Regions from separate parts of the Actinoallomurus sp. CA-142502 genome, predicted to be linked through region 2. Evidence: riboswitches for the same ligand, from Rfam matches in the RefSeq annotation. Region 2 holds a riboswitch; each other region holds the start of a gene.
What was found. Region 2 has a riboswitch for cyclic di-AMP ahead of ACQEV1_RS18760 (NlpC/P60 family protein). Riboswitches for the same ligand answer to the same signal wherever they lie in the genome.

Region 1 (5,110 bases), 3.7 Mb from region 2:
GATCCGCCCGAACACCTCGATGTCGGCGGCCACGATCCGGGCGGGCGCCTCGGCCGCGGCGACGCTGGACATTGACCTTGGGGGTCCCGGTCAAGCGGCGAGGTGAGGGGATGCCGGCGGCGGGTCCACCGCCCGGCCGGTCGTTCGGATCGACCGTCCGGCTCGCGCGGGACCGGATGAAAGCGGCACCGCCGGGCTGACCCGGAGAAACACCGAGGGCCCTCCCCACGGGCGGGGGAGGGCCGGCTCGGACTCAGACGTTGAGGGACTCGGCGGAGTCGGACTGGGAGACCGCGGAGTGGAGGGTGTTCCAGAACGCCAGCTCGACGTCCTCCTCCAGCTCGGTGATCTTGCCCCAGAACTCCTTGTCCTCGGCCAGTGCCGCGGCCTCCGCGGTCAGGGCCGGCATGACGGCCGTGCCGGCGTCGGCGGCGTCCAGGTCGGCCACGTTCATGTCGGCGGGCATCTCGACCGGCGTGCGGTGGTGCTTGCCGCGCTTGCGGACGCGGACGTTCGGGGCCGGCATCGGCATGCGGACCTTCGCCTTGCTCAGCGCCAACGCCACCGTGCCGAACACCACGACGCCCAGCAGCCCGGTGAGGGCGGCCTGCTGGTCGGCCAGCGGCGGCGCGGAGTCGTGCTGGGCCGTCGTCTGGGTCTCGTGCATGGGGGTGGCGGGCTGCTGGCCGATCTCCTTGGCGGCCGGCGGAGGCGCGGAGTGCTTCGGGACGTACTTCTGCTCAGCCGGGGCCGCCTTGACCTTCACCTTCGACGGGTAGCCGAAGCCGACGACCTGGCTGACGTCGCGGGTGGCGCGGCCCAGCTGGTCGTTGTGGTTGGCCTCGATCGTGTGCAGCGTGTGGCCGTGCACCGACTCGACGATGCCTACGTGCTCGATGTCGCCGATGCTCTTCCCGCCGTTCCACGAGAAGAAGACGATGGCACCCGGCTCGGGGTGGTGGCCCCACGCGTCGTGCTTCTTGAACCACTTCGCGTGATCCGGAGTGGAGGCGAACTCACCCGCGAAGTCTTCGACTCCGGCCTTGTCCGCCGCCCAGGCGAGGAACATGTCGCACCAGGCCGCGTCCTTGAAGACGGGGTCCTTGCCGACGTGCTTGCCGTACCAGTCGCCGAACTTGGTGTACCCGCTCGCCTTCTCGTGATAGCCGAGCTGGCCCTTGGCGACCTGCAGCAGTTTGTGACCTATCGGATCCATGTCTCCCCTTAAGCCGCCTACCGGGTTAGCTGACGGGTTCGGGCCAGGAGGAGCCCTACCGTGCGAGACGGATTCACCCCAAGGGACTTCGTGGGTCCCCGGTTCCCGCTGCACTGGGGGTGCAGCCGGATTCGGCGGTCGGTCTGTCACCTCCCGGGTGGAGGTAAGTCACAGCCCGATTACGGCGCAATGTATCTGAAGTGTCGCGAGAACGGCAACGCGTTCGCAGCGGAAAGTATGGAGCGAAGTACTTACCCACTGTAACCAAGTTGTGGGGCCGCCTCCCGCGCAACGGGGAAATTGCGCCTCTCATCTGCGGAAATGGCAGAGTGGTCAAGGGTGCCGCCAATGACGCGCCAATGGCGGCCGGCGCGCAGCGTAGTGATCGAACTTACGTCGGGCCGACCCTCGCTCGACCGGGTCGACCGGCTATGTCGGGAGATGCGGCGGTTCGTCCGACGGGCCAAACCCGCCCCGGCTAAAGCCGACAGAATGCCACAAAAGGCAACGACGCGAATGCGCAACGTAACCGTCAGAAACCTTCGACCGAAGGCGAAAAAAAGTCAAGGAGCGCCATGAGAGGAACGCCGGGAAGCACCCCCGTCGACCCGCGCGACGCGAAAAGCGCGTAATGCCCATGGGTGCCTGCCGCAGCGGGAAAGGAGGCCGGCCGGAGTTCGGCCGGCCTCCCCGGCAACGCGACGATGCGCCGCCCGCCAGGACGGCGTCGGGCCTCAGTCCACGGTCAGCACGATCTTGCCGCGCGTGTGTCCCTCCTCGCTCAGGCGCTGCGCCTCCGCCGCCTCCGAGAGCGGGAACGTCTTCGCGACCGGGACCGTCAGGCGGCCGTCGTCGACGAGCTGCGCCAGCGCCGCCAGGTCCGTGGGGTCCGGGCGGACGAACACGTACCGCCCGCCGCGTTCGGTCACCGACGGGTCGACGATCGACGCCCACCGGCCCTTGCCGGTCAGCAGGTCCGGCGTCACGTCGAGGGCCTCGCCGCCCACCAGGTCCAGCGCCGCCGAGACGCCGCCCGGCGCGAGCCGTCGCACCTCGTCCGCGAGCCCCGGCCCGTACGCCACCGGCTCGGCGCCGAGTGACCGCAGATGGTCGTGGTTGCGTGGGCCGGCCGTGCCGATGACCCGGGCGCCCCGCGCCAGCGCGATCTGCACGGCGAACGACCCGACGCCGCCGCTGGCGGCGTGGATGAGCACCGTGTCGTCCTCGTTCACCCCCAGCGCCTTCACCAGCGCCTGGTACGCGGTCAGGCCCGCGAGCGGCAGGCCGCCCGCCTCCGCCCACGACAGCCGCGCCGGCTTGCGGCCGAGCGTGCGCACCGGCGCGGCCACCAGCTCGGCGTACGTGCCGCGGCCCACGTGGTCCTCGCGCACGTACCCGATGACCTCGTCGCCCGGTGAGAACTCGCTGACGGCCGGTCCGGCGCGTTCGACCACGCCCGCCAGGTCCCAGCCGGGGACGACCGGGAAGTCGGTCTGGAAGAGCCCGTCGAGCCCGCCCTCGCGGATCTTCCAGTCCACCGGGTTCACCCCGGCCGCCTTGACGCGTACGAGGACGAAGTCGGGCCCGACCTTGGGCTCAGGCACGTCCGTGGCGAGTTTCAGCACGTCAGGACCGCCATATTGGTTCATCACGATGGCTTTCACACTGTGACCGTTACCCCCGGGACGCGAGGGTTCACACCGGCGGTTCAGCGAAAGCGCGCGTACACGGACAGGCCGAGCAGGATCATGATCAGCGGACCCAGCACGGTCAGCGCGGCGAACAGCGCGCTGCGGCCCGCCTGGTGCCCGTACGGGACCAGCGAGGGCGCGCGGCCCGCCACCGGCCAGGGCTCGCTGAGCTCGTCCGCCGCCGGCCGGTCGTCGAACGCCGGGTCGACCTGACCGCTCAGCGGCAACCCGGCCGCCCAGCCGAACAGGTCGGCCAGCGCCGCGGGCGGGCTGTCGAGGCCGGACGCGAAGTAGCGGACCTCGGCGGCGGTGCGCTCGAGCGTACGGATCGTGTTGCCGAGGCCGAGCCCCTCCAGCCAGCCGCGCGCGTCGCCGTCGAGGCTCGTGCCCACCGCGGTGCGGCGCAGCACGTCGGCCTTGGTGACCACCACCGCGATGCGCCGCTGCCGGCCCTGGTCGGCCCGCGAGCGCAGCTCGGCCAGCAGGCGCTGCAGGGTGTCGGAGGGGTCCTCGTCGGAGGTCGCGGTCGTCTGCTCCACGAGGCGGCGTTCGTCCGTGGTGAGCGCGGACCGCAGCTCCGGCAGGGCGAACGGGTCGATGACGAACAGCAGCGCCTCGCCGTGGTCGAGGTAGCGCAGCCGCTCGACCCGCGTGGCGCCCGTGTGCAGCTCGCCGGCCGGGTCGAACAGGTACAGGATCCGGTGCGCGGCCGGCAGCGTCAGGTCGAGCATGGTGGCCACGGGCAGCTCGGGGCCGGTCTTGGCGAGCCGCCCGCCGCGGTCGAGTTCGGCCACCGCCCCGGCGTACGCCCGCGCGTCGCGCGCCTCGACGAAGTCCGCGCGGCCCCGCGCGCCGGCGGCGCTCGCGCGCAGCGCCCGTACGGCGAGGAACATCAGCGTCGTCTTGCCCGCCGCCGGACCGCCGACGAACGGCAGCGGCTCCACCCGCGCCCGCCCGATCCGGCCGGGCAGCCGCCGGTGACAGTGCGGGCAGTACGCGCCGAGGCGGAACCGCCCGAGCAGGATCGTCGTGGGCAGCCGCGCGCCGCAGCGGCACACGTGACGGAACGCGCCCAGGCGGTTCGGCACGAGCCGGGAGTGGTGTTCGTCGCACCGGGGGCAGGAGTACTCCGGCAGCGCGAACCGCTGGTAGCAGCCCGCGTGCGGGCACGCCAGCAGGATCCGGCGGTAGGCCATCCAGACGCGCTCGACCGCGCCGAGCACCACCACGCACACCGACCACACGGCCAGCCCGGCCGCCGCCATCGCCGCCGCGGCCAGGACGAACGCCAGCACCGCGACGGCGAGCGGCAGCACGGACAGCGCCATGCCGGCGCACAGCCCGAACCACAGGGGGAACAGCGCGAGCCCCTGCGGCGGCTTCAGCAGCGTCTCGGTCAGCGTGGCGGCGGCCCACCGGGCCTGCGTCACGCACCAGGGCACCGTACGGCGTTCGAGGGCCACCATGTCGTGCCACACCTGGACCAGCAGGTAGTGCGGGTAGGCGGGGTCCGGCGGCCCGGGCGCGGGACGCCGGACCGGGGACGGCCCGTCCACGGCGGTGGCGGTGAGCGTACGCCAGGCGACGGTGAAGAACCGGCCGAGGCCCAGGCCGAACCCGGCGAGCAGGGCGAGCACGAGGGCGACCGGCAGCACGAACACGCACTCGGCCGCGACCAGACCGACCCACACGATGACGACCAGCGCGTACACGACCGGCACGGCGTCACGCTCCCCGTCGCCGCAGCGCCCGCCACGCCGACGCCAGCGCCGGGTCGCGGTCGGTGAGCGCCGACTCGACGTGCCGCCGGGCGAACCGCCCGAGCCCGTCGCCCCACGCCGTGAGCCGGGGGACCGGCGTCCGCGCCCGGTGCAGGCGCACCTCGATCTCGGCGAGGTCCACCCGGTCGTCCCGGCCGGGACCGGCGTCGAGCCAGTGGCCGGTGAGCTCCCGGCGTACGGTGTCGGTGGTCGCGGCCAGTACCTCGGCGCGTGACCGCGCCGGCCGTTCGGTGAGCGCCGCGGCGACGCTCGCGCACACCCGCCCGGTCAGCGGGTCGCCGGCGTCCATCCGGCCGAGGACGCGGGCCATCTCCGACTCGGCGCCGGCTCGCAACGCCTCGCGGTGTGCGAGCACGGTCCGCGCCGGACCGGCCAACTCGGGCAGCCGGTCGCGGATCAGCTCGGCGAGACGTACGGTCTCC
Region 2 (5,110 bases):
TCTGGGCATCGCCAGAGGGCCTGTGAGGTTCGGGTCGGTCAGAGCAGGCGACCGCCGCCGTAGTACACCTGGCTGTAGTACGCGTCACTGAGGCTGGAGATCTTCACCACATCGCCGGTGTGCGGCGCCTGGATGAACTTGCCGTTGCCGACGTACATGCCCATGTGGTCGTTGTTGCTGAAGAAGACGAGGTCTCCCGGCTGGAGGTCGGCCTTCGCCACGCGCCGGCTCGCGCTGTACTGGTTCGGCACGTAGTGGCTGAGGTTGATGCCGATCTGCTTGTAGGCCATCATCGTCAGGCCCGAGCAGTCGAAGACGTTCGGGCCGGCGCCACCGAAGACGTACGGCTTGCCGAGCTGCGCGCAGGCGTACCTCAGCACCGTCTCGGCGCGGCCGGTCGCCAGGATCGAGCAGTTGGCCTTGGACGAGCCCGGGTCGATGTTGGCGCCCAGCTTGTCGATCAGGCGCAGCTGCTTCCTGATGGCCGAGTTGGCCGCCGACCGCTGCTTGTCGACCTGGTCCTTCTGCTGCTTGAGCTGCTCGGCCGCCTGCTCCGCCAGCGCCTTCTGCCGCTCCAGCCGCTGCGCGGACGCCAGGAACTGGTTCAGCTCCGCCGCGCGATTGCTGGAGACCTTGGTGAAGGCCGTCATCTGGTCGAGCACGGACTCAGGGTCCTTGGCCGACACGAACTGCGGGATGTCCCCTCCCGCGCCGCCCTCCTTGTACGCCGCGGCGGCGAGCTGGGCGACCCGGGTGTGCAGCTGGTTGAACGTCTCCTGCTCGACCGTGACGGAGGACTTGAGCGCCTTGAGGTGGCTCTGCGCGGCCTTCCAGTCCTCCTTGGCCTTGTTGTACTGGTTGGCCAGCTGGTCCACCTGGTCGTTGAGCTTGGCGAGCTGCTGCTTGGCGGCGCTCAGCGAGGGAGTGGGCTTCGCCTGGGCGGGGCTGGCGGGCAGGACGAGCCCGGCGACAACGGCCGCTCCGGCGGTGCCGACGATCCAACGACTGGTTCTGGACATGGTTGAACGCTTCATCTCCACTGTGGTCAGCCCCTTACGGACGGCCGGCGCCGTAGAAGTTGGAGCTGTAGTAGCCGCTCAGGCTCTCGATTTGGACGACCGTGCCCGTGTGCGGCGCGTGGATGAACTGGTTGTTGCCGACGTACATCCCGACGTGGTTCAGGTTGTCGAAGAAGACCAGGTCACCGGGCTGGAGGTCCGAGCGCGCCACGCGGCGGGTGGCGTTGTACTGGTCCGGCACGACGCGGGGAAGGCTGACGCCGGCGTGCCGCCAGGCCATCATCATGAGCCCGGAGCAGTCGTAGCCGGAGTTGTACGGGCCGGTGCCGCCGTACTTGTACGGGGCGCCCTTCTGCTGGTACGCGTACTCGAGAGCGAGGCGGGCGGGGCCGGACGCCGGCCCGTTGTAGGTGCCGCCATGGCCGCCGGACGAGGTGCTGCCCCCGCCGAGCCTGTTGACCAGGGACTGCTGCTGCCTGGCCTGCTTCTTCAGCTTGTCGAGCTGCGCCTTCTCGGACTTCAGCTTCGAACTGAGGTCGGCGGCGGCCTGCTGCGCCTGCGCCTTCTGGCGCTGCAGCAGCTGGGCCGCGTTGAGGAACTGGGTGACCTCGGTCGACCGGTTGTGCGCGACCTGCGTGAAGACCGAGATCTGGTCGAGAACGTCCGACGGGTTGTTCGACGACACGAGGTTCGGAATGTCGCCGGAGTCGCCGCTCTTGTACGCGGCGGCGGCAAGCTGCGCGACCCGCTCGCGGAGGCGCTCGTAGGTCTTCTGGTCCTCGGCGACCGACTTGTTCAGGGCGTCGTACTTCTTCTTGGCGGCCTGGCGCTGTTCCTTGGCCTTGTTGTAGACGTTGTCCTGGTGGTCAACCTGAGAATTAAGCTTCTTGAGCTTGGCCTGGCTCTCTTTCAGCGTCGGTTTCGGCGCTGCTTCGGCCGGCACGGACGGCAGTACCAACGCCGCCGATGCTGCTACGCACAGTGTCGCCAGGGCACGCGCCCCGACTCTGCCTCCCGGCAGCCAACCGGCGGTGGCACCGCCGGAACTGCGCTGTGTCGCCACGATTGCGGCACGCCCCTCTCCCAAGGACCGCCTACCGGGTTAGCTGACGGATTCGGGCGTGGAAGGCGCCCTACGGAACGCGAACGCTCCGATTCACCCCTGGAACCTGGTTCCCCGGCTCGGTACGGCATGGGCGGCCTTCGGCGGAAGGTCCCCGGGGTTGCCGTGACGACTCGGCGGGAGTCTGTCGCCGTCGCCTGGGGGGCGACGAACGAGCGACTGACTCAGCGCGTGAGACTAGTCAAGTATCACCCTGGTAACAACCGCTTCTACGGGAATACTCGCAATTTCCGTCAATCTGGCAGCAGGGTGCGCACGGGTGATTACGAGGCGCGCTCATCGGAGATCGTCAGGCGGAGCGGCGGAAGCATGCCGCCCTCCGCGAGAACATCCAGCGCACGGCGCTCACCGTCGCTGATCTCCACGGCCGCGACCGGATCGGTCAGCATGAACGAGATCACGCAGTCCGCGCACCCGACGTTGCGTACCTCACACTTTTCGCAGTCGACGAGCATCGTGCCTCCTCGTGTCGGCGTCATGACACAGACGGTAGGAGGAGGCAGTGACAGAATCGTGCCGACAGAACCAGCTACGGAACCGGATCACGTGCGGTTGAGGCGCCTCAGCAGCAGTGACGCGGGCGCGGGCCGCGCGTCGGCGCGGCGGGCGGCGTCGCACACCTCCTGGTCGGAGGAGATGACCACCACCGCACGCCCGCTCGGCTCCGCGCGTACGAGCTGGCCGATGAGGTCGTCGGCGGTCTGGCCGGGCGCGCTGAACAGCACCCGCACCCCGCGCGGCGCCTGCACCGCGACCGGGGCGTCCAGCTCGGCGCCGTCGAACACCACGGTCACCTCGGCCTTGGTCTGGGCGTGCAGGACGCCGACGCCCGACACGAGGCGGGACCGCTGGTCCGACAGGGGAAGGTCGCCGTAACCGGTCTTGGTGACGTTGTAGCCGTCGATGATGAGGTGCACCTGCGGCAGCGTGAGGAGCTGGTCGAGCAGCGCGGGGTCGCTGTCGGCCAGCGCACGGCCCGGCAGCGTGCGGTGGCCGGGCCGCTGGGGCGCGACCGCCACGACGTTGTCGGCCGGCCGGGTGATGCCGGTCGGCAGCCCGATCTCCTCGCGCAGGCCCCGAGCCGCGTCGGTCAGGGCGTCGAGCAGCACCCGCAGCCGCGTGTCGTCGAGGTTGCGCCCCTCGCGGGCGGCGCGGCGGGCGTTCTCGGCGGCCGACTCGGCCTGCGACAGCCGGGCCCGCAGCCGGCGCAGCTCCGTCTCGGCGGCGGCCGCCGCGGCCGTGGCGGCGGCGCGGTCCTCCCCCGCCTGGCGGTCCAGCTCCTCCGCCCGCGCGTGCTCGCGCTTGGCGCGCGTGCGGCTCTCGTGCAGCTTCTTGCGCAGCTCGGCGTTCTCCGCCCGTGAGGCGCGCAGTTCGGCGCGGAGCTTCTCGATCTCCTCCGAGCGTGTCGCCTTGGCCGCCGCGATCTGCTCCTGGAGCTCGGCCACCTTGCGGATCGTCTCGGCCTCGTCGGCCGCGAGGGCGGAGCGTTCGAGATCGCGCCGCGCCGTCTCCACCCGCTCGGTCCAGCCCGCCGGTCGCATGAGGTACGCGAGGGCGGCAACGGTCACCGGGTCGGCCGCGGCCGGAACCGTACCCGACTCGAGCGCCGCCGCCAGCTCGGCCTGGTCCTCGCGGGCGGACTCGGCGACGCGCTCGCGGAACACGTCGTCCTTCGCCAGCTGGGCGGCGATCGGCGTGGCCGCCAGCCGGGCCCGGCGGCGTGGCTCGAACCGCGCGACGCGCCGCAGCGGCGCCGGGACCTGATCGCCCGGCAGCACGCCGACGGCGTACGCGGCGATCTCGACCACGCGTTGCCGGACCGCCTCTGGCAACGGCTGATCGAGATGCTCACCCGGGCCGGTGTCGATGATCTTTCTCCTCACGCGTGGTCGGGTCGCGCGTCCGGCGAACATACCGCCGGCTCGCCCGTACCGCCGTCGCTGCCCAGCGTAGACGGCAGGACACCCCGGAGTAGGCGATCCTCCGACGAATGCCCCGCGCCTCGTCGCCGGCCCCTCCCGAGAGGCGTCGCGGGGGCCGGCTTGTCGGTGCCCGCCCGTACGGTGCCAGCCATGGCCCCCGTTGGCCCTGCCGTGCAGGGCACCCTCGACGATCTCGGCACCCCCCTCATCGGAGTGACCTTCGTGGTCGTCGACCTGGAGACCACCGGCGGGTCGGCACGCGACGACGCCATCACCGAGATCGGCGCGGTGAAGGTGCGCGGCGGCGAGATTCTGGGCGAGTTCGGCACGCTCGTCGACCCGGGCATGCCGATCCCGCCGTTCATCACCGTGCTGACCGGCATCACCCAGCAGATGGTCGTCGCGGCGCCGCCCGTCGAGCAGGTCCTGCCGGCGTTCCTGGAGTTCGCGCGCGGAGCCGTGCTGGTGGCGCACAACGCGCCGTTCGACATGGGCTTCCTCAAGGCCGCGTGCGCCGCGCAGGAGCGTCCCTGGCCCGCGCCGGCCGTCGTCGACACGGCCGACCTGGCGCGGCGGCTGCTCACCCGCGACGAGGTGCCCAACTGCAAGCTGTCCACGCTCGCCCGGTTCTTCCGTACGGCCACCGAGCCGTGCCACCGGGCCCTCGCCGACGCCAAGGCGACGGTCGACGTGCTGCACGGGCTGTTCGAGCGCGCCGGCGCGTTCGGCGTGGAGTCGCTGGAGGAGCTGATGAGCTTCTCCCGGGCCCCGACGCCGGAGCAGCGGCGCAAGCGCCACCTCGCCGACGCGGTGCCGGCCTCGCCGGGCGTCTACATCTTCGAGGACGCGCGCGGCGAGCCGCTCTACGTCGGCAAGAGCGGCCGGTTGCGCACGCGCGTCCGCTCCTACTTCACCGCCTCCGAGACGCGCCGGGGCATCCGCGAGATGATCGGCATCGCCGAGCGGGTGCGCACCATCGTCTGCGCCAGCGCGCTGGAGGCCGAGGTGCGCGAGCTGCGCCTGATCGCCGCGCACAAGCCGCGCTA
Region 3 (5,110 bases), 4.1 Mb from region 2:
GCTGCTGCACGTGATCGCCGACCTGGCCGAGGAGTACGGCTCGGGTCAGGTGCGCACGACGACCGAGCAGAAGCTGGTCATCCTCGACGTGCCCGAGGACCGCACCGAGGCCCTCGCCGCCGAACTGGAGGCCCACGACCTGCAGGTGCGGCCCTCGACCTTCCGGCGGCAGACGATGGCCTGCACCGGCATCGAGTACTGCAAGCTCGCGATCGTCGAGACCAAGCAGCGCGGCATGGACCTCATCGAGGAGCTGGAGAAGCGCCTCCCGGACTTCGATCAGCCGCTGAGCATCAACCTCAACGGCTGCCCGAACTCCTGCGCGCGTGTGCAGGTCGCCGACATCGGGCTGAAGGGCCAGCTGGTCACCGACGCCGACGGCAACCAGGTCGAGGGCTACCAGATCCACCTCGGCGGGGCGGTCGGCGGCGCCTTCGGCAAGAAGGTCCGCGGGCTGAAGACCACGGCCGACGAGCTGCCCGACTACGTCGAGCGGGTCCTGCGCCGCTACCAGAAGCAGCGCGGCGACGGCGAGTCCTTCGCCGACTGGGTGCAGCGGGCGGAACAGGAGGACCTGAAATGAGCGAACGGAGTGAGCGAACCGAGAACACGGCGCCCTCAGTGACTCCTCCGACGAAGGAGGACTCATGACTGAACGAGCGGTCCCCTTCTACTGCCCCTACTGCGGCGACGAGGACCTGGAGCCGTACGAGAGCGACGGCGGCGGCTGGCACTGCCGTGCCTGCACCCGCGCGTTCCGGCTGCGGTTCATCGGCACCGGCGCGCTCAGCACCGCCGTCCCCGCCGCGCCGAAGGGAGGCGCGAGATGACGCTCACCTTCGAACGCCCGACCGCCGCGCTCGACCTCACCGACATCGTCGAGTCGGCCGCCGACGCCCTCGAGGAGGCGCCGGCCGAGGAGATCATTCGCTGGGCGATCGCGACCTTCGGCGACCGGATCTGCGTGACGTCCTCGATGAAGGACGCCGTGCTGGTGGACATCGCCGCCAAGATCCGGCCGGGCATCGACGTGCTGTTCGTCGACACCGGCTACCACTTCGCCGAGACGATCGGCACCCGCGACGCCGTCGAGGCCGTCTACCCGGTCAACGTGGTGAACGTCACCTCCTCGCGTACGGTCGCCGAGCAGGAGCGCGACCTGGGTCCCCGGCTCTACGGCCGGAACCCGGACCTGTGCTGCCACCTGCGCAAGGTCGAGCCGCTGAACCGCGCCCTGGAGCCGTACCTCGCGTGGATCACCGGGATCCGCCGGGAGGAGACCTCGCACCGGCGCGGGTCCCGGGTCGTGGAGTGGAACGCCTCGCGCGGGAAGGTCAAGGTCAACCCGCTCGCCCGGTGGACGCACGAGCAGCTCGGCGCCTACATCGAGAAGAACGGCATCCTCGTCAACCCGCTGCAGTACGACGGCTACCCCTCCATCGGGTGCGAGCCGTGCACGCAGCGGGTCGCACCCGGCGACGATCCGCGCAGCGGCCGGTGGGCCGGCACCGGAAAGTCCGAATGCGGCATCAACCTCTGATCACCTGCGCGCCTCCGCCGCCGCTGGTGGCGGTGGCGCACGGCAGCCGGGACCCGCGTGCGGCGGCGACGGTCGAGGACCTGCTCGATCTCGTACGCCGCCGGTCCGGGCTGCGGGTCGTGACGTCCTATCTTGACCACGCGCCCCCGACGCCCGGCCAGGCGCTCGGCGCGCTCGCCGGCGCCGGCACCGGCGCGGGCGAGGCCGTCGTTCTCCCCCTCCTGCTGACCGCCGCGTACCACAGCAAGACCGACATTCCCGGCGCGCTGACCGAGGTGCGCCGGGAGCACCCGCGGATGCGCCTGCGGTACGGCGCGACGCTCGGGCCGCACCCGCTGATGACCGCGGCCCTGGAGCGGAGGCTGGCCGAGGCGGGAGTGACGCCCGACCCGGACACGGCGCTCGTGCTGGCCGCCGCGGGGTCCAGCGACCCGTCGGCCAACGCGACGATCGGCCGGATGGCCCGCGGCTGGCGCGGCTGGCGGCGTGTCGTCCCCGCCTACGCCTCCGCCGCGCGCCCGACGCCGGCCGAGGCCGTACGAAGGCTGCTGAACGCCGGGGCCCCGCGGGTCGCGGTCGCCTCCTACTTCCTGGCCCCCGGCTACTTCGCCGACAAGGTCCGCGACGAGTCGCTCGCGGCGGGGGCGGTGGCGGTCTCGGGGGCGCTCGGCGCGGCGCCCGAGCTGGCCGAGATCATCGAGCAGCGTTACACCGAGATCATCACGCTGGGTGATCAAGCTGCTGTGGGCTGAAAACCCTTATTTCGCAAGGGTTCTGGGGGTTGACAGACCGCCGATGTGATCTTCTCGCAGGTCAGAGGCGGTGAGTGTCCATATTTCCCCTTTACGGCCCGAAATATGTTTGCTATGTTCGGTTGACCGGCGGCGCCCCCCATGCGCCGTCCGTAACATCCCCGCCGGCCAGGGCCTGCCCCCCAGCACCACGAAGTGCGGCACGCGACGACGCGTGAGATGGGCCCCCCTTCCAAGGCCGCGACGGTTCATAACCGCGCCGCTCTGCGCATCCCCTGCGATCCCCCCACATGGATCCGCCTCGATGCCGGTTCGGCGAACGCGCCGCATCCGCCGCGCAGCGACGGAGCCAGGCCCCTCGTGTCTCTCACAGGGCATGTGGCACGCCAACAGCGTGCCCACCGGGTGACTTCCCGCCCGAGCCCTCGGGGCCATCGGCAGGCGCCGGGAAGTGAAAGTGCACCGGACGAATGGACGACAAGATCCCCTAGACCTGAATGAAGTGGCCGCCCACGCGGCCGCCATCCCCCTGTTCTTCGAGCCGTCCGCTCAGAGACGGCTCCCGCTGAATCCGCACATCGCGGAACCGGGGACCCACCGCACCACTGGGGTGAATCGGCGCATCCCCTCGCGCCGTAGGGCAGCTTCCACGCCCGAACCCGTCAGCTAACCCGGTAAGCGGCATGGAAGCAAAGGAGTGCTCAACGTGTCAGGTCGACACAAGAAGTCATGCCGTCTGCTGCGTAACACCAGACTCGGCGGCTCCCTCGCCGCCGTCACCGCGGTCGGCGCGACCGCGATCAGCCTGATCGCGGCGGCCCCGGCCGGATCCTCCCAGAACGTCGACGCGGTCTCGGCCCAAGCGATGGCCGCCGTTCCCCACGGCACCGCCGCCTCCCCCAAGGAACCGCACACGCTGGCCCTGTCCGACAAGAGCGCCGGCAACGTCGCCGCCAAGAAGCGCGAGTGGCTGCCCACCGCGAGCGACGCGCTGAAGCTCGCCACCTCCCAGGTCGGCGTCAGCGAGGACTCCTCGGGCGGCGGCACCAAGTTCCAGAAGTGGTTCGTCTCCTCCCCGTGGGCCGAGCGCGGCGTCGAGCGCGACGGCGGCCAGGTCTCCGACTACGCCAACGCGAACTGGTGCGACATGTTCGTGTCCTGGATCGGCGCCCAGCTGGGCGTCAAGGGGATGGGCGCGGACGCGTTCACCCGTACCCACGCCCAGTGGTTCAAGGACCAGGGCCGCTGGGGCGAGGACGCCACGCCCGGCGCCGTCGTGTTCTTCTCCTGGAGCGGGAGCAAGTCGATCGACGACATCGACCACGTCGGCATGGTCATCAAGGACAACCACGACGGCACCATCCAGACCATCGAGGGCAACACCGACAACGCCGTGAAGATCCGCACGCGCGACAAGTCCACGGTCGTCGGCTACGGCTACCCCGAGTACGGCTCCAACGACGCCTGAGCCCTCCCCTCGCCCCGGCCGCACGGCCGGCCGGGGCGGCCCGCCCTGCACACCGTCCCCGTCTCCCCTGTGCTGAGAGGCCAACCCCCCATGTTCAGAATCAGCAACAAGTATCTGGATCGATTCACCAGCAAGACGTTCGCGTCGGTCGCGGCCGGCGTCGTCGTGGCGGGCGCGGGCGCGTCCGCCGCACTGGTCCACTCCACGTCCTCCCAGGCCGCCCGTACGAGCGCCGTGCAGGTGTCGCAGGGCGACTCCGGCCTCGTGGGGCCCGGAACGGAGGGCCACACGGCCAAGCTGCCCCGGCAGCTTCCCAGTGAGAAGGCCGACAAGAAGGCCGCCCTGCCGACCGGCGTCTCCACCGGCACGTCGTTCTGGGACGCGCAGACCGCGTCCGGCAAGCCGATGTCGTACCACACGATCGCCAGCCCGTACTGGCCGCTCGGCACCAAGGTGAAGATCACCGTCGGCAAGAAGAGCGCCGTCGGCGTGGTCGAGGACTTCGGCCCGGCCGAGTGGGCGGTCGCCCAGCACAGCCCGCCGGCCATCATCGACCTGTCCGAGGAGATGATGCAGTACTTCACCGGCACCCGGTCCAACTCGATCCCGATCAAGTTCCAGGTGCTGGAGATGGGTAACGGCCCCGTCTACCGCCACTCGGGCACCGGCTACGACATGGCGACCGGAGTGTCCGAGAAATAGCCCTCTTCCGCCCCCTTCCCCCCTGGGGGCGTTCGGGGCCCCTCCACCCGAGGGGCCCCGAACCTTTTTCGGCGTTACGCGGTTGCGCCTAAGAAGTGAACTAGGGTTCAATTCTTGTATGCCGTACCGCCGTACGCCCCGCGTCGAAGCGCGCCTGAGCGCCTCGCGTGAACGCATCCTGTCCGCCGCAGTGGCGATCGTCGCCGAGCACGGCTACGCGGGATGCTCGGTGGCCGCCGTGGCCCGTCGGGCCGGCGTCGCGACCGGCAGCGTCTACCGCCACTTCCCGGCAAAGGCCGACCTGGTCGCGGAGGTGTTCCGCACGACGAGCCGGCGCGAGGTCGACGCCGTGGCGCGGGCGGTGGCCCTGGAGAGCACCGCCGCCGAGGCGATCGCCGCCGTGGTAGAGACCTTCGCGGGCCGCGCGCTGCGGGGCCCGCGGATGGCGTACGCGCTGCTCGCCGAGCCCGCCGACCCGGCCGTCGACGGTGAGCGGCTGGTGTTCCGGCGCGCGTTCGCCGACGCCATCGGGGTGCTCATCACCCGGGGCATCGCCACCGGCGAGCTGCCCGATCAGGACGTCCAGGTGAGCGCGGCGGCACTCGTCGGGGCGATCGGCGACGCCCTCATCGGCCCGCTGGCGGCGCG
Region 4 (5,110 bases), 6.2 Mb from region 2:
CCACTTCGTCAGCCGTTTCGGCGGGCCATGAGGCGCGCCGCTTGTGCTTCTTGACGTCCCAGACGAGCATGCCGCCCATATTGCCGTCGTAGTAGCCGCAGGCGACGTCTTGCCCGCTCGAACTCACCGCCATGGAGATACAGACGGTGGTGTCGCCGCCGAGGGGGATGGCACTGGAGGCGTACTTCCCCGTACCGACAGTCCAGACGCCGATGCGGCCACCCGAGCCCAGCGCGGTGAGGGTCCGGCCGTCCGGACTGAACCCCAACGCGCCGATCGCATCGTGGAGCTGGGCGAACTTGCGCCTCTTGTGAGTGCTGACGGTCCAGAGGTCCACACCCTCGTCACTGCTCGCGGCGACGGTCCGGCCGTCCGGGCTGAAGGTCAGCGCGGTGACCCCCTCGCCGGACCGAGGCGTCTTCCAGGAGCGCCTCAGCTTGTGGGTGGCGGTGTCGTACAACCGCACGACCCCGGAGTCCCCGCTGAACGCGACGAGGTCCCCGTCCGGGCTGAGCGCCGTCACGGCGAAATCCTCGTCGGGCGGCACGTCGTCCGGCGGCTGGCTCGGTGTGGGTTGCGGGAAGTCGGATGGCAGACCGTCCAGTGGGTCGGACGGCACCGCGGAGGGAGCGGCCGCGGGCGAGCCGGTCGAGCCGGCGTGGGTGCCGAGATACAGCACGGTGACGCCCAGGATCACGAGCACCGCGATGCCCGCGACTCGTCCGGGCTTGACGGTCGGCGGCGATGGACGGCCGGTACGGGCCGGAGCGGTCCGGGGACCCGGGCTCGGCGGATGGAGCGGCCGTGCGGCTCTCCGTACGGGGTCGGCCGCGCTCGGGCGGGCCGGGACGCTGCTCTTCGGCGGCGACGGCGCAGCCGGCTTCTCGGTGGCGGCGGGCACGATGGCCGGTCTTTCGGCGGCGGCCATGTCCGTCGCGCCGCCGGGTTCCCCGCGCAGGATCTCCGCGAGCTGTTCGGCGGCCTGTTCCGCGCTCGGGCGCCGTTCCGGGTCCCGGCGCAGCAGTGCCGTGATCAGTGGTGCGAGGGGGCCCGCGCGTACGGGCGCCGGCGGGTCCTGGGTGAGCAGGGTGAGCAGGACGGTGGCGTAGTCCGGGCCTTCGTACGGTGGTCTGCCCTCGGTCGCGTTGAAGAGCGTGGCGCCGAGGGCCCACAGGTCGGCGGTGGGGCTGGCGGCGGCGTTCTCGGCCTGCTCGGGGGCCATGAACGCCGGGGTGCCGGTGACGTCTCCGGCCTCTTCGGCGCGCTCACCGACCCGTTGGGCGACGCCGAAGTCGGTGATGACGATCCGTCGTTCGCTGATCAGGATGTTGGCGGGCTTGAGGTCACGGTGGACGACGCCGGCGGCGTGCGCCTCCCGCAGCGCCTCCAGCGTCGCCGCCCCGATCTCGGCGACGCGCCGGTACGGCAGCCGTACCTCCTCCTTGAGGATGTCGGCGAGTGGACGACCATGGAGGAGTTCCATGACGATGATCGGGACGCCGTCGTCGTCGATGACGTCGTGGATCGTGATGATCCCGGGATGGTTCAGCCGGGCGGTGGCACGCGCCTCCTGCAGCGCGAGCGCGCTGAGCTCGGCCCGTTCGTCATCGTCGAGGTCGGGCGACAGGGTGACCTCTTTGATGGCGACCTCACGGCCGAGCATCTCGTCATGACCGCGCCAGACCGTGCCCATGCCGCCCTGGCCGATCACCTCGACCAGGCGGTACCGCCCGTTGACCAGCTGGTGCCCATCGTCCGGCGTAATCCCGTCCACGATTGGTTCCGATGAGAACGGGCCGCCCGTGGTTCCCGTACCGGCGGCCTTCCGCGGCGGCGTTACGGGCGGCCGGCGCCGACGAAGTGTGAGACCCAGTAGGAGTTCGACATGCTGGCGTACTGGACGTCCGTGCCGGTGTGCGGGGCGTGGATGAACCTACCGCCGCCGACGTATATCCCTTCGTGGCCAAGGCTGTCGAAGAAGACCAGGTCACCGGGTTGCAGATTCGACTTGGCGACGTGGCGGATGGCGTTGTACTGGTCGGGGACGACGCGGGGGAGACTGACGCCGGCAGCGCGCCAGGCCATCATCGTCAGCCCGGAACAGTCGTAGCCGTTCGGGCCCGTACCGCCGAAGACATAGGGCTTCCCGAGTTGGGCTTTGGCATAATTCACGGCTTTGCCGGCCTGTCCGGAGGCGGACGTGGTGGCGCCGCCGCTCGAACCGCCACGCGTGCTTCCGCTGGAGCTGTTGGTCTTGGCCAACAGCGCTTTCTGCTTCGCGATCGCCTTCTCGACCACGGCTTTCTTCTTCTTCAACGCGGTCGCGGTCGTGGTGATGCTCTGCAGCGTCGAACGGGCTTCTTCCTGGCCCCGCTGGAGGCGTTGGGCGGATGCCAGGAGCGCGGTCATCGCCTGGTTCTGGTTGCGCGAGAGCTCGGCGAAGGTCGACATGTCCTGCAGTGCCGCGTCAGGGTCCTTGGAGGCGGCGAACGTGGTGCTGTCGAGGGTGCCGTTCTTGTACGCGGCGACGGCCATCTGCGCCACCCGTACGCGCAGGTTCTGATACTGAGGTTTTTCCATTTTCAGCTGCTTATTGATCACGGCAAGATGCTTCTTGGCCGCGGCCAACTGGGTCTCGGCCTTGTCGTACTGGTTGGCGAGTTCGTCCACCTGGCTGTTGAGCTTGTCCAGTTTCTTCTTCGCGGTGGCCGCTGACGACCCGCCGGTCGCGTTCGCGCCGCTCGCGGGAAGAAGGAGGGCGGCGCTCACCATCAACGCCGTGATACCTCCCAGGCGGCCGGAACGTGTTAGCCGCGAATATGAAGATGGCACGTACGAACTCCTCTCCTGACGCCTACCGGGTTAGCTGTCGGGTTCGGGCGGGAGATGCCCTACCGAGCGCCGGGCGCTGCGGATTCACCCCGTACTACGTGGGTCCCCGGTTCCCTGAGCTGCAGGGATTCGGCCGACGGTCGTGTTTCTGATGGGGAGTCTGGGACCGTCGAGTCCTGTGGAGTGTAGGGGGTCAAACGGTGCAAATCTACCGAATCGTGATCAAAGGTACGCTTCGTGTATGGCTGATCGCGGCGCGCAGAACTTCGCGATGAGCCTCAACGTCGGCATCGAGGGTCGTATGGCCGACCGGGTCGGCCGCCACGAGGTACGCGTGGACGAGGGGCTCTGGCGGCGCCGGTGAACTCCCGCCGGCCGGCCTTCAGGCGCGGCATGACGGTGGTACCGGCGGCCGGTGCGAGAGCCGGCCGCCGGTACTTGTCACGTCAGACGACGGCTACGTCCGGTACCGGAAGAGGATCCGGCCGCGGGTCAGGTCGTACGGGCTGAGTTCCACGAGCACCCGGTCGTACGGCAGGATCCTGATGTGGTTCCTCCGTATCTTTCCGCTGATGTGGGCGAGCACTTCGTGCCCGTTCTCCAGCTCCACCGTGAAGGTGGCATCGCGTAGACACGTGATGACGGTGCCCTCGACTTCGATTCCTTTTGTTGTTCTGGCCATGTTCTCGCCCTTCTCGGTGACGGTGAGGTAGGAGGCGAGGCGTCAGCGGAGAACCAATTCCAGGTTGCTGTTGACGCGCCGGGCGCCGATGCCCTCGAACAGCGCCATGGCAGCCTCGTTGGATTCATTGACTTCGGCCGATGCCGTCTCGACCCCGGAGTGGTGCAGCGCGCCCAGCACGTGGGCCAGCAGTGATCGGGCGATACCGCGGCGGCGCTGGTCGGATCGGACCGCGAGCAGCCCGATCCGCGGCTGCAAGGCCACCCGTCCCGTGACCCGGACCAGTCCCACGTATCGATCGGCCTGTACCGCGACGGCGTACTTCGACGGGTCCAGCGGCAGCGGAGTCCCGTCCGGCCGGACCGGTACTTCGACCGGCATCGACGCCCAGCCGACGGTGGCGTCGACTTCGGCGCGGATCGCGTCGTACACCTCGCGCAGCGGGTCCTCCCGCGCCGCGCCGACGGGCACCGTCGTCACGCCCTCCGGCGAGAGCACCGAGCCGAGCCCCGTGACCCGCGGATCGGTGGGGAGGACGTACTCCCATTCGCGGCGTCGGGTCGTGAAGCCGGCTCGCTGCCAGCAGGACGTCAGGTCGACGTCAGGCTCGTCGACCACCGTGTACAGCGGCCTCGGCAGGTCCGCCAGCATGGCATCGGTGAGCCGGTCGAAGACCGCGTCGTGCCACGCGTCGATACTGAGGAAGATCCGCCCGTCGGGCCGGTGTGAAGTGTCTCCGCGGCCGACCACCCGGTCGTCCTCCACCGCGTGCCATTGTCGCTCCGCGACCCGCGCGATCACGATTTCGTGCATAGGTTGTCGCCTTTCGGGAGTGCCCTGTTATCGAGGCGCTCCCGGCGATCCCTCTGTCGATCACCCGACCGTGACGGCGAAGGGGAGCACCCACTTCGATACAGCGTTCATGGGTCTCACCTCCTCGCGTGACGTCACGGTGCCGCGCACGCTATCAACCGAACGCCATCCGGCCCAACCTGTTTTTTCGGTATCCGGAGCCGGAACATTCGTCCAAGACACCAGGGCGGTTCGCCTGTGATGCTCGCAGTCCCCACCTGACAGCGCGGCAGGAGACGATCCCATGGCAGAGCAGCCTTCCGGCGCCGCGAACGCCGGTTACCGGTTCGTTCAGCCTGACGATGGTGAGGTGCACGTCGTGGAGAACGGCAGGCCGGGCGCGCCCGCCCTGCTTCTGCTCTCCAACGCGGCGGCCCCTCCGGCCTGCTGGGACCCGGTGGTTCCCCTGCTGGCGGACGCGCACCGTGTCATCCGTGTCGACCTGCTACGTCACGAGAGGGGAGCAAGCCCGCTCGGCGGCTACGACGTCGCCGCTCAGGCACGTCGGGTCGCCGCCGCGCTGGACGGGCACGGCGTGGGCCGGGTGACGGTGGTCGGGCATTCCTCCGGTTGTACGGTCGCCACGGCCCTGGCCGAGCAACGGCCCGACGCGGTCGCCGCCCTGGCGCTCATCGACATGGGCCCCGGTCTCGACGCCAAGGTCCCTGAACGACTGCTCGTCCGGCTGCTGCTGACCCGGTTTCCCGGGCGGTTGCTGTGGAGCCTGCGTACCGAGGCGACCAT

Region 1: linked by a shared signal. The riboswitch ahead of ACQEV1_RS35655 (CHAP domain-containing protein) and the one ahead of ACQEV1_RS18760 (NlpC/P60 family protein) in region 2 are both predicted to bind cyclic di-AMP.
Region 3: linked by a shared signal. The riboswitch ahead of ACQEV1_RS37240 (CHAP domain-containing protein) and the one ahead of ACQEV1_RS18760 (NlpC/P60 family protein) in region 2 are both predicted to bind cyclic di-AMP.
Region 4: linked by a shared signal. The riboswitch ahead of ACQEV1_RS47315 (NlpC/P60 family protein) and the one ahead of ACQEV1_RS18760 (NlpC/P60 family protein) in region 2 are both predicted to bind cyclic di-AMP.

The regions. Positions count from the first base shown of each region.
Region 1 covers NZ_JBNJMY010000001.1:7,604,664-7,609,773, reverse strand. Annotated here, with positions in the region: gene ACQEV1_RS35660 (hypothetical protein) at 1-72, opposite strand, end outside; gene ACQEV1_RS35655 (CHAP domain-containing protein) at 254-1,216, opposite strand; cyclic di-AMP (ydaO/yuaA leader) riboswitch at 1,215-1,363, opposite strand; gene ACQEV1_RS35650 (NADP-dependent oxidoreductase) at 1,951-2,880, opposite strand; gene ACQEV1_RS35645 (TRAFAC clade GTPase domain-containing protein) at 2,925-4,628, opposite strand; gene ACQEV1_RS35640 (hypothetical protein) at 4,633-5,110, opposite strand, start outside.
Region 2 covers NZ_JBNJMY010000001.1:3,864,657-3,869,766, reverse strand. Annotated here, with positions in the region: gene ACQEV1_RS18765 (NlpC/P60 family protein) at 39-1,019, opposite strand; gene ACQEV1_RS18760 (NlpC/P60 family protein) at 1,054-1,962, opposite strand; cyclic di-AMP (ydaO/yuaA leader) riboswitch at 2,095-2,228, opposite strand; gene ACQEV1_RS18755 (hypothetical protein) at 2,406-2,621, opposite strand; gene ACQEV1_RS18750 (NYN domain-containing protein) at 2,685-4,025, opposite strand; gene ACQEV1_RS18745 (DEDD exonuclease domain-containing protein) at 4,215-5,110, shown strand, end outside.
Region 3 covers NZ_JBNJMY010000001.1:7,960,368-7,965,477, forward strand. Annotated here, with positions in the region: gene ACQEV1_RS37220 (nitrite/sulfite reductase) at 1-583, shown strand, start outside; gene ACQEV1_RS37225 (Insertion element protein) at 648-830, shown strand; gene ACQEV1_RS37230 (phosphoadenylyl-sulfate reductase) at 827-1,540, shown strand; gene ACQEV1_RS37235 (sirohydrochlorin chelatase) at 1,522-2,292, shown strand; cyclic di-AMP (ydaO/yuaA leader) riboswitch at 2,846-2,988, shown strand; gene ACQEV1_RS37240 (CHAP domain-containing protein) at 2,999-3,760, shown strand; gene ACQEV1_RS37245 (hypothetical protein) at 3,851-4,462, shown strand; gene ACQEV1_RS37250 (TetR/AcrR family transcriptional regulator) at 4,581-5,110, shown strand, end outside.
Region 4 covers NZ_JBNJMY010000001.1:10,111,730-10,116,839, reverse strand. Annotated here, with positions in the region: gene ACQEV1_RS47320 (WD40 repeat domain-containing serine/threonine protein kinase) at 1-1,774, opposite strand, end outside; gene ACQEV1_RS47315 (NlpC/P60 family protein) at 1,837-2,772, opposite strand; cyclic di-AMP (ydaO/yuaA leader) riboswitch at 2,838-2,977, opposite strand; gene ACQEV1_RS47310 (hypothetical protein) at 3,074-3,196, shown strand; gene infA (translation initiation factor IF-1) at 3,290-3,514, opposite strand; gene ACQEV1_RS47300 (GNAT family N-acetyltransferase) at 3,557-4,327, opposite strand; gene ACQEV1_RS47295 (alpha/beta fold hydrolase) at 4,611-5,110, shown strand, end outside.